DNA from 2 places in the Pseudomonas sp. P39-UII1 genome. Region 2 is predicted to be linked to the other one. Evidence: riboswitches for the same ligand, from Rfam matches in the RefSeq annotation. Region 2 holds a riboswitch; the other holds the start of a gene.
The links. Region 2 has a riboswitch for cobalamin ahead of ABEH27_RS14725 (CbtB-domain containing protein). Riboswitches for the same ligand answer to the same signal wherever they lie in the genome.
Positions count from the first base shown of each region.

Region 1: linked by a shared signal. The riboswitch ahead of ABEH27_RS07555 (TonB-dependent receptor) and the one ahead of ABEH27_RS14725 (CbtB-domain containing protein) in region 2 are both predicted to bind cobalamin.

Region 1 covers NZ_JBDFPP010000004.1:108,219-113,664, reverse strand. Annotated here, with positions in the region: gene ABEH27_RS07570 (ABC transporter permease) at 1-35, shown strand, start outside; gene ABEH27_RS07565 (ABC transporter ATP-binding protein) at 55-1,203, shown strand; gene ABEH27_RS07560 (outer membrane beta-barrel protein) at 1,282-2,028, opposite strand; cobalamin riboswitch at 2,190-2,396, shown strand; gene ABEH27_RS07555 (TonB-dependent receptor) at 2,506-4,632, shown strand; gene ABEH27_RS07550 (heparan-alpha-glucosaminide N-acetyltransferase domain-containing protein) at 4,820-5,446, shown strand, end outside.
Region 2 covers NZ_JBDFPP010000010.1:64,516-69,961, reverse strand. Annotated here, with positions in the region: gene ABEH27_RS14745 (DUF1272 domain-containing protein) at 192-434, opposite strand; gene cobM (precorrin-4 C(11)-methyltransferase) at 501-1,253, opposite strand; gene ABEH27_RS14735 (cobalamin biosynthesis protein) at 1,285-1,695, opposite strand; gene ABEH27_RS14730 (CbtA family protein) at 1,695-2,405, opposite strand; gene ABEH27_RS14725 (CbtB-domain containing protein) at 2,415-2,600, opposite strand; cobalamin riboswitch at 2,708-2,932, opposite strand; cobalamin riboswitch at 3,112-3,323, shown strand; gene cobW (cobalamin biosynthesis protein CobW) at 3,423-4,493, shown strand; gene cobN (cobaltochelatase subunit CobN) at 4,497-5,446, shown strand, end outside.

The DNA of each region.
Region 1 (5,446 bases), on a different contig from region 2:
CCGCCTTGCGCCGGCGCACCGAAGTCAACGCCTGAGCGCGCGGAGAAAACAACAATGAGTGCAGTGATCAAAGACAACGCGCACAACAAGACCCTGGTCAGCCTGCGCGGCCTGAACAAGCACTACGGCGATTTCACCGCCGTAGACAACCTCGACCTGGAAATCCAGGACGGCGAGTTTCTCACGTTCCTCGGCTCCAGCGGCTCTGGCAAGTCCACCACCCTGTCGATGCTGGCCGGCTTCGAGACACCCAGCAGCGGCGAAATCCTGGTCGAAGGCCAGTCGCTGGTGAACGTGCCGCCGCACAAGCGCGACATCGGCATGGTGTTCCAACGCTACTCGCTGTTCCCGCACCTGAACGTGCGCGACAACATCGCCTTCCCACTGGCTATCCGCAAACTCGGCGCTGCAGAAACCAGCAAGCGGGTCGACGCCATGCTCAAGCTGGTGCAGCTGGAGCAATTCGCGCACCGCAAGCCCTCGCAGATGTCGGGCGGGCAGCAACAGCGCGTGGCGATTGCCCGCGCGCTGGTCTACGAGCCGCGCATCCTGCTGATGGACGAACCGCTCGGCGCGCTGGACAAGAAGCTGCGCGAAGACCTGCAGGATGAACTGCGCCAGTTGCATCGGCGCCTGGGCATCACCATCGTCTATGTGACCCATGACCAGGAAGAAGCCATGCGCCTGTCCCAGCGCATCGCCATCTTCAGCCACGGCAAGATCGTCGGCCTGGGCACCGGTTACGACCTGTACCAGAACCCGCCGAATGCCTTCGTCGCCTCGTTCCTGGGCAACTCGAACTTCCTGCAGATCAAGGCCAGCGGCCATGGCGCCGGCAGTTTCGAGGGCCAGCCGCTGGCGATCCGCCTGACACCTGGCCTGGCCGCCGGGCAGGACGCACTGATCATGGTGCGCCCGGAAAAAGCCCTGGCCCTGACCACTGAACAAGCGGCGCGCGAACCGTTGCCCACGGGCTGGAACGAGGTCATCGCGAAAGTCGGCGAAGTGCTGTTCCTTGGCGAAAGCCAGACCTGCCACGTGATGACCCCAGGCGGTACGGAAATGACCGTGAAAGCATTGTCGGCCGCTGGCATGCCGATGCAGCCGGGCGATACCGTGAAGGTGCGTTGGGCGGTAGCGGATGCGTGCATTTACACCGAGTGGGCGCAAAGCGACCTGAGCAAATCGGCAGGGGCGCATTGATCGGCAAGCAACCCCGAATGTACCGGCCTCTTCAAGGCTTGCGCCACGAAGGGGCCGCTACGTTTCAACCCTTCAGGTTCAGAACGACAGGCCCAGTTTGACCCCGTACTCGTCACGCTTGAGTTCGGTGTTGTCTGCCAGCAAGGTGTCTTCGTCCAGCTCGTAGTTGGTGCGGGTGTAATACACCCCGGCATAAATCGGGAAGTCGCCCTGCTGGTTCATCAGCAGGCTGATCTCGGCATACGGGTTGGTGCGGTCCCTCGTGTCCGCCCTGTCGCTGCCGAGTCGTTCCACATCGAGCTTCACCTTGCCATCGATGCTGCGCCGCACGCCAGCCTCCACCCGCAGCGTTGCCGCATCGAACTGATGGTTGTAACCGAGCGCCGCCTTGGCGTAGGGCCCTTTGTAGGTCAAGTCGCTGTCCAGCCTGCGGCCCTCGATTTCGAACCGCGTCCAGGCGTAGCCCGCGCCCACGATCACATCGACAAAGTTGCGCGCATCCAGTGCCGCCCGCCAACCCAGGTCGAGGTTAGCCTGGGCTTCCTTGAGCTTGTTGTCCTTCTGCTTGGTGTATTTGCCTTCTGCACCGACCTGGTAGATGAACCCGGATTCGGCCGTCATCTTGTTACCGAAGTTGGCGAAAACGCCACCCTCACCCACGTGTTCCGACTGGCTTTGCTGCCCCCCATGAAAGTTGAATTCGTCGTAAGCGCCTAACAGGCCAAGGGTGAACAATGGATCGGTGCTGGGTGCGGCAGTGGCCGCCAGAGGTGAGCCCATCAGGGCAAGAATGCAGGTATGACGTAACAGATAACGAGTACGCATGCGTGAAGTCTCCATGACAGCGAAACGAATGGCGAACCCTCATTACGAGAATAGCCCCGCCGCGAAAGTTCGGAAAAAAATCATCAAATTCGCCCAACTCTGTGTTTCGTCACACTATTGCCAACCCTCCACATGATTGACGCGCGTGCCCGCGAGTGGTCATATGCGCGCCAGTTTCAGGTGTCCTGCGCCGCCGTGCGCAGGGTGAAACGGGAAGCCGGTGCGTCGTGTTCCACGACAAGTCCGGCGCTGCCCCCGCAACGGTAAGCGAGCGATACCTTCGACACACCACTGTGCACCTGCATGGGAAGGTGAAGGCGTCATGACCCTCGCAAGCCCGGAGACCGGCCTGAGGCTTCACTTGGCAACCCGCGGTGGGCGGGCGCAGGCCGGTATCCGCGTGCGCGCCTGCGTGTGCGGTTGCGCCTTTGCGTGTTTTCCACCGGGATCCATTCATTCCTGCAGCAGTGGAAAGACATGTCCCGTTTCTTCAAGCTTCACCCTCTGGCGGCCTGCCTGGCCGTCGCCCTGCCAGCCCTGGCCGATGACCAAGGCTCAGCCGTCCTGGCGCTGCCGTCCACGGCCGTCACCGACACCCGCGATGACCAACACGTCGACCTCGCCACGCCGACCCAGGCTGGTTCACGCCTGAACCTCAGCGCCCTGGAAACCCCGGCCAGTACCAGCAGCATCACCGCCGAACAGATCCAGCAACGCAACAACTTCACCGTGCAGGACGCCGTGACCCGCTCGCCGGGCATCACCTTCGTCGGCAGCCCGGGTGATGGCGGCACCGGCCTGTCGGCCCGCGGCTTTACCGGGCAAGGTTCGGTGATGACCTTGTTCGACGGCGCGCGCCTGTATACCGGTGCTGGCACCCAGACGTTCCCGGTCGACCCGTGGATGGTCGAGCGCATCGATGTGATTCGCGGCCCGGCTTCGGTGCTGTATGGAGAAGGCGCCACCGGTGCAGTGATCAACGTCATCCCGAAAAAGCCCGTGACCGGCGACATTCACAACCACCTGCGCCTGGGCTATGGCTCCTGGGACCGCCAACAACTCGGCCTGGACAGCGGCGGCAGCCTCAGCGAGCGCCTGAGCTACCGCCTCACCCTCAACCAGCAGGCGGGCAACGGCTGGGTCGACCGCACCGAGTCGCGCAGCCTGGCACTCAGCGCGGCGCTGCGCTTCGACGCCAGCGACGATTTGAGTTTCACCCTGGCCCATGAACGTGGCGACGCGCAGCCGGCGAACTACTACGGCACCCCGCTGATCGACGGGCACTACCGCAGCAGCCTGCGCAAGAAGAACTACAACATCCAGAATGACGTGCAGCGCTACCACGACGAGTGGACCCGCCTCACTACCGACTGGGCCATCAACGACCAGCTCAGCGCCAGCAACCAGCTCTACTACATCAAAAGCCGCCGCCACTGGCGCAACGCCGAGGACTACAGCTGGGATGCCGACCGTGGGCAGCTGCTGCGCCAGAGCTACCTGCAGATCAAGCACAACCAGGAGCAGATCGGTGACCGCCAGACCTTCACCTTCGACCATTCGTTGTTTGGCCTGGCGAGCAGGACCCTGGTCGGTGCCGAGTACAACAAGGTGCGTTTCAACGTGGACAGCAACGCGCCGTACAACGACGTCGGCGGCGACTACATCGACCCATGGCAACCGGCCCCGGGCGGGTTCCACAGCGATTCGCCCACCCGCCCGCAAACCCTTTCCACCACCCACACCTTCGCCCTGTTTGCCGAGAACCGCCTGCAACTGACCGAGCGCCTGTCGCTGGTGACCGGCGTGCGCCGCGACCAGAACCACATCGACCGCGACAACCTCACCAACAACACGCGCAGCGACCGCAGCCTGCAAGGCGGCAACTGGCGCGCCGGGCTGGTGTTTGCAGCCACTGACAACCTGTCGCTGTACGGCCAGTATTCCACCAGCGAGGACGGGGTGAACAACCTGATCAGCCTGAGCCCGACGCAGATGAACTACGACCTGACCGAGTCGAAGCAGACCGAGCTGGGCCTCAAGCAACGCTTCTGGGAAGGTCGCGGGGAGTGGACCCTGGCGGCCTTCCACATCGTCAAGAAAAAGCTGCTGGTGGATGACCCGCTCACCCACGAAAAGCAGCAGGCCGGGCAACAGACCTCCGATGGCCTGGAGGCGACGCTGGAGCTGGCCTTGCCGCAGCAATGGCAGGTTTCTGCCAATGCCTCGCTGTTGCGCGCCAGGTATGACGACTTCGACGAGACGGCCGGCGGTGGGCCCCAGGACCGCAGCGGCAACCGCCCGGCCAATGTGCCACGGCGTACCGCCAACCTGTGGCTGACCAAGGGGTTCGGCCAGCAGGTGGAAGCCGGCATTGGCGCGCGCTATGTGGATGAGCGCTACGCCGACACTGCCAACACCCAGCGCGCACCGGGGTACACCGTGGTCGATGCCAACATCGGCTGGCAGGTGTTGCCGGACGTGCGGCTCGGGTTGCAGGTGAACAACCTGTTCGACCGGGAGTACGTGGCCTCGGCGTTCAGTGGCACGCAGTGGATCATGGGCGTGCCGCGGTCGTACTTTGCTACCGTGGATTACAGCTTCTGATCTGAGTTGGCTGTACCGGCCTCATCGCCGGCAAGCCGGCTCCTACAGGTACAGCAGCGCCGTGTGGGAGCCGGCTTGCCGGCGATGAGGCCCGCATGAACAGCACAAAAACCACTACCAGGCAGTCATGGAATAGTTATAAGATAACGTTTCATTTGACATCCATTCCTGCCTGCGACCCTCTTCCATGACAAGTGCCGCCGCCACCCCCACCCTGCTCACCCAGCGCCTGCAGAGCATCGACGCCCTGCGCGGCCTGGTGATTCTGTTCATGCTGCTCGACCACGTTCGCGAGACGTTCTTCCTGCACCGTCAGGTCAGCGACCCGATGGCCATCGACGTTACCGACCCGTCGCTGTTCGCCAGCCGCACCCTGGCCCACCTGTGCGCGCCGGTGTTCGTACTGCTCACCGGCCTGTCGGCCTGGCTGTACGGCGAAAAGTACCAGGGCCGCAGCGATGTCTCGGCGTTCCTGTTCAAGCGCGGCCTGTTCCTGGTGGTGCTGGAGTTCACCCTGGTCAACTTCGCCTGGACCTTCCAGCTGCCGCCCAGCGTGATCTACCTGCAGGTGATCTGGGCCATCGGTGTCAGCATGATCGCCCTGTCGCTGCTGGTGTGGCTGCCGCGCCCCGCGCTGCTGGGCTTGGCTGGCGTGCTCATCGCCGGCCACAACCTGCTCGATGGCCTGCACTCTGGCAGCGGTTCGGCGATGCACGTGCCTTGGGCGATCCTGCATGACCGTGGCTGGCTGGAGGTTTCCGACAGCCTGCGCCTGCGAACCTCCTACCCGGTGCTGCCGTGGATCGGCGTGATC
Region 2 (5,446 bases):
CCCGCGGTTATCAGGAATACGTCTGCAAGGTCTTTCTGCAGCGCAGCACGATACTTCCATTCCGACGCCTTGATAATGGCGAGTATAGATCTGTTGACTAAGCGGGCTGACTTTGTTGAAAAATCCTACAAAAACGGCTGAGGGCGGGCATCGTCAGAGGCATCTCGACGCTGCCTGCCCTCGGTAGCTGCTTATGCGCAGGCGGCGTGAGGCTTCGACACGCGCTGGGTAGAGGCAGGGTTGTTGCTGAGCGCCTGGCCGACGCGCGGGGGGCGGGCCAGCAACTGGCCGGCGCAATTTGGGCAGCGGCCCTGGAAGCGGGTTTCGGCACAGTTGCGGCAGAAGGTGCATTCGAACGAGCAGATCAGCGCGTCAGGGCTGTCGCCCGCAAGATCAACGTCGCAGCATTCACAATTGGGGCGTAGCTCGAGCATGGGCGTGACTCCGGTCCGCGCAATGGAGCCTGGAGTCTGCTACGGCACCTGGCAGGTTGGCAATGGTCAATCACCCGGGCGATAGAGGTGTGCGTGCCCTGCGCGGTACAAGGCTGACGCGGCGAACGGTGCGTCCCCGAGCACGTGGCCGACGAGGATCAGCGCCGTGCGGCGAAAGCCCTTGGCGGCCACCTGTTCGACGATAGTGCCAAGCGTGCCGCGGGCCCAATCCTGATCCGGCCAGGTTGCACGGTGCACCACGGCGACCGGGCAGTCGAGACCGTAATGGGGCACAAGTTCGTCGACGATACGGGCCAGGTGCTTGACCCCCAGGTGGATGGCCAAGGTACTGCCATGGCGCGCCAGGTCGCTCAGTTGTTCGCCAGCAGGCATCGGTGAGCTGTCGCCGTAACGGGTGAGAATCACCGTTTGCGCGACCTCTGGCAGGGTTAGTTCACAGCCCAGCAATGCGGCGCTGGCGGAGGTGGCCGTAACGCCGGGGATGATCTGGTAACCGATATTCAACTCGCGCAGATGGCGGATCTGTTCGCCGATGGCGCCATACAGGCTGGGGTCGCCACTGTGTACCCGGGCCACATCCTGGCCTTTTATATGGGCCGTGTGCATGGCCTCGATGATCTGGTCCAGGTGCAGTTCGGCACTGTTGATGACTGTCTCGGCCTGATGGCCCTCGAGCACTGCCGTCGGCACTAGAGAGCCGGCGTAGATGATCACCGGGCACTGACGGATCAGGCGTTGCCCCTTGACCGTGATCAGCTCGGGGTCGCCGGGGCCGGCGCCGATGAAGTAGACCGTCATGAAGATTCCTTGCAGGTAATGGATGTAGCGATTATCCGCCGCAGGCGAGGGCGAGGGTAGCGGGGCCAAGCGATTGCCGCGTCACCTGGAGCCTGGCATTGCCGTGGTCGAGGTGCGCGAGGGCCAGGGCCGCGCTTTCCGCGACACCCCAGCAGCCGCTGTGGGCGTGGGCCAGCGCAGAGCGATGGCTGAGCAGGGGCTCGAAGGGGTGCAGCTGGCTGGCGGTGAACAGCATCAAGGGTAAGCCGTAACGTTTGGCGAGTTGTTGCAGGCCTGGCTCGTCGGCCTTCAAATCGATGCTGGCAATGCCGCGCAGCGCTGCCAGCGCCAGGCCGTGGCTTTCCAGGGCCTGACGCAGCAGCGTGTCGAGCACGTCCACCGGGCAGCCCCGGCGGCAACCAAAGCCGGCGTACAGGGCCGGCGGTGGGTGCTGGTTTGCCATCAGGCGTGGCTGGAGCGGCGGTACAGCCAGGCGCTGAGCAGGCCCAAGGCCAGCCAGAAGGCGGCATTGGTTACCCAGGATGCGATCTTGAACTGGGTTTCCAGGGCCTCAGGAGCCAGGCTTTGGTGGACGTCGGGTTGCGGAGCACCGATCACGTGGGGGACTGCCAGCAAGACCACGCCGATCACCTTGAATAGCCAATGGCGGGCGAACACCAGCAGCGCCAGCCCCAGCCCGGTGGCGGCAGCGGTGCCGATCCACCAGCTTTGGCGCTGGCCGAGGTCGGCGGCGGCGGTGCCGGGCAGCTCCGGCGGCAGGCCCAGGGTGGGCGCCAGGCAGAACACCGCAAACCCGGCCAGGCCCCAGAGCGCACCGGTGCTGACGCGGTTGGGTTCACGCAGGCTGTAAAGCGCAGCGAGGATCAGGGCAAAACCGACGGCGACGACCAGGTTGCCACCGGTGGTGGACAGGATGCGCTGCCAGCCGTCCTCTGGCGACCAGGCCTCGGCACTGTGTTCATGGCCTGCTGCATGTTCGTGGGCAACGGCCGCTTCGCCGTCATGGCTATGGTGCTCGGCGGCAGGGGCTGCCGATTCGTAGGTTTCCGCCTGGAGGATCAGCGGGGCGACCCAGAAGCTTTGCAGCAGGGTCAGCAGCAACGCTGCAAGCAGGCCGCTGAACCCGGCGGTGCGGGCAATGCGCTTGATCATGGGGCGGTCTCAGTGGCAGGGGAAGGCGGCGCTGTGGCGGGTGTCGTGGGCGGCGTTGTGCACGGCTTCGATGTGCGAGAAGCCGGCGAAGTAAATCAGGCACAGGCCAAGCAGGCTGGCGCCGGCGGCGATGATGACGCGCTGGCTGAGGGTGACGGGGGTGGCGATGGTGTGTTTGGCGCTGGTGGTGGGCATGACGCGTTCCTCTGCTTTGCTTTTTATAGGGGCAACGGGGCACAGGCGAGCGCGACAGCCCCGGGCGTGGATGGCCCAGGGGAATGCGACAGCGCCCGCCCACCGCGGGGTGTTCATGAACGCCAGGCCGGTCTCCGGGCTTGCGAGGAGGAGCAGGGCTCCTGTGAACGCGTCACCTTCCCATGCCGTACTGCTTGGCACAGTGGTCTAGACGCTTCGCTCGCTTACCGTTGCGGGGGCAGCACCGGAGTTGTCGGGCCCTGGTCGAGGGCCTGCGACGCACCGGTTTCCCGTTTCACCCCCGTGGGGGCACCTGAACGCAGGGTGTAAGGAGAGCACGGGGCAGGGGTGGCGTCAATTGGTTGATGGGGTTGGGGGGAGGCGGAGTGGGACGCGAAGGGGGCTCCTTGAATGCCGTGGTGGTGCGCAAATCGAGCGCCGCCCGCGCGGCGCTCGGTCGCCAGGGCGCCACAAATCTCAAGCCATGAGTTGACCACCCGCCACCCCCCGCGTAGCCTTGCCGCTTCGAGGTTCTTCGGCCAAACCGAAGCTAAGACGGGAACGCGGTACAAGCCGCGGCTGCCCCCGCAACTGTAAGTACCGGCAACGGATCGACACAGCCACTGCGCCCAGGCGCGGGAAGGCGTCATCCCGCCAGGCTCTTGTCTGATCAAGGCCTGAACGGTGCAAGCCAGGAGACCTGCCTCGCAACGATTTCGACTTTCAACCGGGCGGGGTGATCCGGTGGCGAACGAGCCCGGCCGGCCTGGCCCGAGGCTTTCGTCCCGCATGCCCGCGCCATCCTGCCAAGGGCAACGCGACATGAAAACACTGGCCAAGCTCCCCGTCACCATCGTCACCGGCTTCCTCGGCTCGGGCAAGACCACCTTGCTCCGGCACATGCTCGACAATGCTCAGGGCCGTCGCATCGCGGTCATCGTCAACGAGTTCGGTGAGCTCGGCATCGACGGCGAAATCCTCAAGCAGTGCAGCATCGGCTGCACCGAGGAAGAGGCCAGCGGCCGTGTCTACGAACTGGCCAACGGCTGCCTGTGCTGCACCGTGCAGGAAGAGTTCTTCCCGGTGATGCGCGAACTCGTGGCCCGCCGCGGCGACCTCGACCACATCCTCATCGAAACCAGCGGCCTGGCCCTGCCAAAACCGTTGGTACAGGCCTTCCAGTGGCCAGAAATCCGTAACGCCTGCACCGTCGACGCGGTAATCACCGTGGTCGACAGCCCGGCCGTGGCCGCTGGCACCTTCGCCGCCTACCCCGACCAGGTCGACGCCCAGCGCAAGCTCGACCCCAACCTGGACCACGAATCGCCGCTGCACGAACTGTTCGCCGATCAGTTGGCCAGTGCCGACCTGGTGGTCCTCAACAAAGCCGACCTGATCGACGCCGAAGGCCTGGCCAAGGTGCGCGCCGAAGTCGCCGAAGAACTGCCGCCTGCGGTCAAGGTGATCGAAGCCAGCAGCGGCCGCCTGCCGCTGGACGTGCTGTTGGGTATTGGCGCTGAGTCGGAAGCGCACATCGATGGCCGTCGCACCCACCATGACGCCCACCATGACGGCGACGACGATCATGATGACCACGACCATGACGCCTTCGATTCCATCTCCATCGACCTGCCGGAAGCCGACGAAGCCCTGCTGCTCGACGCCTTGACCCAGCTGGTAGTGGAGTTCGGCATTCTGCGGGCCAAAGGTTTCGCAGCCATCCCCGGCAAGCCGATGCGCCTGCTGGTCCAGGGCGTGGGCACCCGTTTCGACAAGCACTTCGACCGTGCCTGGCGCGCTGGCGAGCCGCGCATGACCCGCCTGGTACTGATTGGCCAGGACCTCGATGCCGCGCAACTGGAAGCGCGCCTGCGCCAAGCCCTGGGCGCCTGACCCATGCACCTGCTGCGGACCCAGCCCGGCGGCTTCGTGCCGGACGACAGCATCGCCGACCTCGGCCAGACACCCGCCGAGCTGGTGATCCTCTGCAGCGGCGACTCGCACCTGGCACTGCTCGCCGAAACCGCCGAGCAACTGCCAGACGACTTTCCCAGCCTGCGCCTGGCCAACCCCATGCAGGTGCAGAACCATGCTTCGGTCGATCTGTATATCGACGAGGTACTGCGCCATGCCAAGGTAATCCTGGTGTCGTTGCACGGTGGGGTCGGCTATTGGCGCTATGGCGTCGAGCAGTTGGTCGAGCTGACCGCGCGCGGCGTGCAGCTGATTCTGGTGCCGGGTGACGACCGCCCGGACCCTGAGCTGACCGGCCTTGGCACCGTTACCGGTGAACCGGCCGAGCGCCTCTGGCACTACCTGCGCCAGGGCGGCAAGGCCAATGCCGTCAACCTGTTCAAGTGCCTGGCCAACCAGTGGCTGGGCCGCGATTACAGCTGGGACGCGCCGCAGCCGCTGCCGCGCACATCGGTCTATCACCCGGCCAAACCCGCGGCGGCCCTGGAAGACTGGTACGGCGAGTGGCACCCGGACTACCCGGTGGCGCCGCTGCTGTTCTACCGTTCGCACCTGCAGGCGGCAAACACTGCGTTCATCGACGTGTTCTGCGAACGCCTGCAGGCCGCAGGCCTCAACCCGTTGCCGATTGCCGTCGCCAGCCTCAAGGAAAGCGCGTGCCTGGAACAGGTCGAACGCTGGCTGGACGACGTTGGGGCCGAGGTGTTGATCAACACCACAGGTTTTGCCCTGTCCAGCCCGGAGCGCCCCAACCTGCGGCCGTTTCGTCGCGACATCCCGGTGCTGCAGGCGATCTGCGCGCAGGACAACCAACCCGGTTGGGAAGCCAGCGAGCAGGGCCTGGGTGCCCGCGACCTGGCCATGCACATTGC